One region of the Nocardiopsis mangrovi genome, then DNA from elsewhere that is predicted to be linked to it. Evidence: riboswitches for the same ligand, from Rfam matches in the RefSeq annotation. Region 1 holds a riboswitch; the other holds the start of a gene.
The links. Region 1 has a riboswitch for glycine ahead of gcvT (glycine cleavage system aminomethyltransferase GcvT). Riboswitches for the same ligand answer to the same signal wherever they lie in the genome.
Positions count from the first base shown of each region.

Region 2: another riboswitch for glycine. It lies ahead of gcvP (aminomethyl-transferring glycine dehydrogenase); the one in region 1 lies ahead of gcvT (glycine cleavage system aminomethyltransferase GcvT).

Region 1 is NZ_JBHSFQ010000001.1:138,453-140,838, forward strand. It holds gene ACFO4E_RS00660 (DUF4291 domain-containing protein) at 48-668, shown strand; glycine riboswitch at 834-940, shown strand; gene gcvT (glycine cleavage system aminomethyltransferase GcvT) at 996-2,120, shown strand.
Region 2 is NZ_JBHSFQ010000015.1:3,596-5,981, forward strand. It holds gene gcvP (aminomethyl-transferring glycine dehydrogenase) at 1-1,436, opposite strand, end outside; glycine riboswitch at 1,541-1,630, opposite strand; gene ACFO4E_RS16045 (MerR family transcriptional regulator) at 1,792-2,386, opposite strand, start outside.

The DNA of each region.
Region 1 (2,386 bases):
TGTGATCCGCGCGGAAAACCGGTTGACCCGCCCGCGAGGATCGACCCATGACCGAGAGCCCTACCGCCGCCCGCCATCCGGGCCGCGGCCGGCAGGAGATCTACGCCGACCACGACGACGCCACACTGGTCGTCTACCAGGCCTACCCCCCGGCCATCGCCGACGCCGCCCTCGCGGCCGGGCGCTTCACCGGCCCGTTCAAGCGGGAGCGGATGACCTGGATCAAGCCGTCCTTCACCTGGATGATGTACCGCTGCGGATACGCCGCGAAGCCGGGGCAGGAACGGGTGCTCGCGATCCGGATCCGGCGGGAGGGGTTCGCGTGGGCGCTGCGCAACGCCTGCCTGAGCCACTACGACCCGGACCGCCACGGCGGCGACCGCGCCGCCTGGAGGCAGGCGCTCCGGCAGAGCCCCGTCCGCGTCCAGTGGGACCCCGAGCGCGGCCTGCGCGGCGACCCGCTCGGCCACCGCTCGATCCAGATCGGGCTCTCGGGTGCGGCGGTCGCCCGCTACGTCGACGAGTGGACCACCACGATCACCGACATCACCCCCTTCGTGCGCGACCTGCGCGCCCTGGTGGCGGCGGCACGGCTCGACGAGGCCCGCGCCCTCCTCCCGGATGAGCGGCCCTACCCCGCCCCCAGCGGGTCCGGAGGCGTCTGCTGACCCCCCGCTCGCGCCCCGGGCCCCGCACTGGGCGGCGCGCGTCCGCGCTGCTACGCTGGTCGCGGTCGCCGAACCCGCACGGGAGAGCGCCCGCGCAGCCGGCGCGGGCCGCCGAAGGAGCAAACCCTCCCCAGAGAACCTCTCAGGCGCGCCGGACCGTGCGGGCGAGACCACTCTGGAAAGCAGGGGCCCGCGCCCCTCGCCGAAGGTGCAAGCCGATCACGCCCCCGGGCGCGGCGAAGCTCTCAGGCACCCATGACAGAGGGGGAGGATGACAGTGCATTTCGCGCTTGTGCCGAAACGACGCCCATCCTCTCGGGAGTGCCGATGACAGCGCCTGGCAACGATCCCTCAGCCCCTCGCCGGACACCGCTCCACGACGTCCACGCGGATCTGGGCGCGACCCTCGTCGACTTCGCCGGCTGGATCATGCCGCTGCGCTACAGCGGCGAGCGCGCCGAGCACACGGCCGTGCGCGAGCGCGCCGGGCTGTTCGACCTCTCCCACATGGGCGAGATCCACATCACCGGCCCCCAGGCGGCCGACCTGCTCGACCACGCGCTCGTCGGCCACCTGTCCAAGGTGACCACCGGCCGCGCCCGCTACACCATGATCACCGCCGACGACGGCGGGGTGCTCGACGACCTCATCGTCTACCGGCTGGCCGACGACGACTTCCTGGTGGTCGCCAACGCCGCCAACTCCGGCACCGTGTCCCGCGCGCTGACCGACCGCGCCGCCGGGTTCGACGCGCGGGTCGAGGACCGCTCCGCCGAATACGCGCTCATCGCGATCCAGGGGCCTGAGGCCGCGGCCATCCTCGCGCCGCTCACCGACGCCGACCTCGCGCAGATCCGCTACTACGCCGGCTACGCGCACACCGTCGCCGGGCACCCGGTGCTGCTCGCCCGCACCGGCTACACCGGCGAGGACGGCTTCGAGATCTTCATCCGGCCGGGCACCGACGCCCCGGAGATCTGGGCGGCCCTGCTCGCCGCGGGCGAGCCCCGCGGCCTGGTGCCGGCCGGGCTGTCGGCGCGCGACACCCTGCGGCTGGAGGCGGGCATGCCGCTCTACGGCAACGAGCTGACCGCCGGCACCACCCCGTTCGACGCCGGCCAGGGGCGGGTCGTCAAGTTCGACAAGCCCGGCGACTTCGTCGGGCGCGCCGCACTGGCCGAGGCCGCCGAATCCGGCCCGGCGCGCCGGCTCATCGGGCTGGTCGCCCGCGGCCGCCGCCCCCTGCGCAAGGGCAACGACGTCCTGCTCGACGGCCGCCGGGTGGGGGTCACCACCAGCGGGGCGCCGTCGCCCACGCTGGGACGGCCCATCGCCATGGCCTACGTCGACGCCGATGTCGACACCGCGGCCGGCGGCTTCGTGGTCGACGTCCGGGGGCGGGGCGAGGAGGTCGACGTCGTCGAGCTGCCCTTCTACACGCGCAAGGCGTGACCCTCCGTCCGCCCCCTCCACATGTCCACGTGTCCCCAGGCCGCACCGCCCCGCCGGCCCCGCCCCGCGCCACCGGGGCCCGGGCCGGGCGGCGCCGCCTCCACTCGTTCGCCGGCCCGCCGTTCCGTTGCACCGGAGGCGGCCGACGGATGCGGGGCGCCCCGCCCATCCGGCAGAATCCGGCGGGTGGGCGGTCACGGCCCGCACACATCGGCAGGTCAGGGCCGCGTGCCCCCAGGTCACGCCGTGCCGGATAATGGAACACC
Region 2 (2,386 bases), on a different contig from region 1:
ACGGGGTGGTCGAGGTAGTCCACATCGCGGCGCAGCGCGTCGGGCAGCGTGGCGCCGCGCTCGGCCGCCGCCGGGCGGGTCGCGCCCTCGGTGCCGCCGAACGCGGCGAGCACCAGGCCGATGTGCGCCGGGGTGGTGGCCTCGTCGCAGGAGACGCCGACGGTGTCGTCGTCCACCCGCAGCAGGTTGACCCCGCGGCGGCGCGCGGCGCCCACGACGGACGCCGCCCGGCCGCGCACCCGCACGCGCAGCGTGTCGAAGAACTCGTCGTGCAGCACCTCCAGGCCGCGGGCGCGCAGGCCGTCGGCCAGCTCCGCGGCGTGCCCGTGGACCCGCTCGGCGATCGCGCGCAGGCCGTACGGCCCGTGGTAGACGGCGTACATCCCGGCCATGACCGCCAGCAGCACCTGGGCGGTGCAGATGTTGCTGGTGGCCTTCTCCCGGCGGATGTGCTGTTCCCGGGTCTGGAGGGCGAGCCGGTAGGCGGGCCTGCCCTCGCTGTCCACGGACACGCCCACCAGGCGGCCCGGGAGCTGGCGCTGGAGCCCCTCGCGCACCGACATGTAGCCGGCGTGCGGGCCGCCGAACCCCATGGGCACGCCGAAGCGCTGGGTGGAGCCGACGGCGATGTCGGCGCCGAGGTCGCCCGGGCTGCGCAGCAGCGTGAGGGCGAGGATGTCGGCGGCGACCACGGCCAGCGCGCCCCGCTCGTGCGCGGCCCCGATGACGGCGCGCGGGTCGCGGACGGCCCCGCCGGCCGCGGGGTACTGCACGAGGACGCCGAACGCGTCGGCGTCGGGCAGTCCGGCGGACAGGTCGGCCACCACGATGTCGATGTCCAGCGGCTCGGCGCGGGTGCGCAGCACGGCCAGGGTCTGCGGGAAGACATCGGAGTCGACGATGAACGCCGCCCCCTTCCCGCGCGAGGCGCGGCGGGCCAGCGTCATCGCCTCGGCCGCGGCGGTGGCCTCGTCGAGCAGGGAGGCGCCGGCGACCGGCAGGCCGGTGAGGTCGGCGACCATCGTCTGGAAGTTCAGCAGCGCCTCGAGGCGCCCCTGGGAGATCTCGGGCTGGTAGGGCGTGTAGGCCGTGTACCAGGCGGGGTTCTCCAGGATGTTGCGCAGGATCACCGGCGGGGTGACGGTGTCGTAGTACCCCTGGCCGATCATCGAGGTGAGGACCTGGTTGCGGTCGGCCATCGCGCGCAGTTCGGCGAGGGCCCCGGTCTCGTCGGCGGCCTCGGGCAGGCGCAGCGGGGCGGAGCCGCCCGGTGCCGAGAGGATGGACGCCGGCAGGGCCGCGGTCATGAGCTCGGCCGTGGAGCCGAAGCCCACGGTGGCCAGCATCCGCTCCAGCTCCGACGGGTCGGGCCCGATGTGCCGGTCGGCGAACCTGCGCGCGGGTTCGGTTCCGGGACGTCTGGGCTGCTCCGGCATGGAGACCTCCTCGCATGGGCCGATACGCTCGGCTGCTCTTGGTCTCCCCCTCTGTCACGCACGGTCGCGGCGCGGATGCGACGCGCCCACCGTTCCAGAGTGGCCTTCTCCACGCGGTCCCTGGTGCCTGAGAGGTTACTGGGGAGTATTGCCCCGTCGGCGCCCCGTCAAGGGGTCTCTCCCGCGTGGTATCGGCGGCCGGTTCTCACTGATCGGTCACTGCATTGTGCACGGGCCGCCGTGCCGGGACGTGGCCGGGGTGGGGTCTCCGGCCGCGTGTGCGCGGCGTCCTCATTCGACGGTACTGGATGCGGTGTCCCGTTCGGGGCGTTCAGGGCGGGACGGGCGGCTTGTGTCACCCGGTCTTGCGTTCGCGGCGGCGGCGGGCGAGCTCGTCGGCCGGGTGGGAGTCGGCGGGCAGCGGCTCGGCCAGGCGTTCGCCGGGGTAGTCGCTCAGCGACCCTTCGAGTTCGCGCCAGACACGGCCGAGCGCGATACCGAATACGCCCTGGCCGCCCTGGAGGAGGTCGACCACCTCCCCGGGGGAGGTGCACTCGTAGACGCTGACACCGTCGCTCATCAGGGTGATCTGGGCGAGGTCGGCGGTCCCGCGGCACCTGAGGTGCTCGATCGCCGTGCGGATCTGCTGGAGCGAGATCCCGGTGTCGAGCAGCCGTTTGACGACCTTGAGCACCAGGATGTCGCGGAAGCTGTACAGCGGCGCCGCGCCGCCGCCGTCGTCAGGTGTGACGCTCGGCCGCACCAGGCCCGTGCGGGCCCAGTAGTCGAGCTGGCGGTAGGTGATCCCGGCGGCCGCACATGCCGTGGGGCCGCGATAACCGACGTCCATAGGCAGCGCCACCACGTCCTCTTCGCACAGCAGGCCCTGCTCTCCAGCTCGCCGTATAGCTGATCGCGTGAGAGCGGAGGTCTGATGCTTGCCGCTAGTA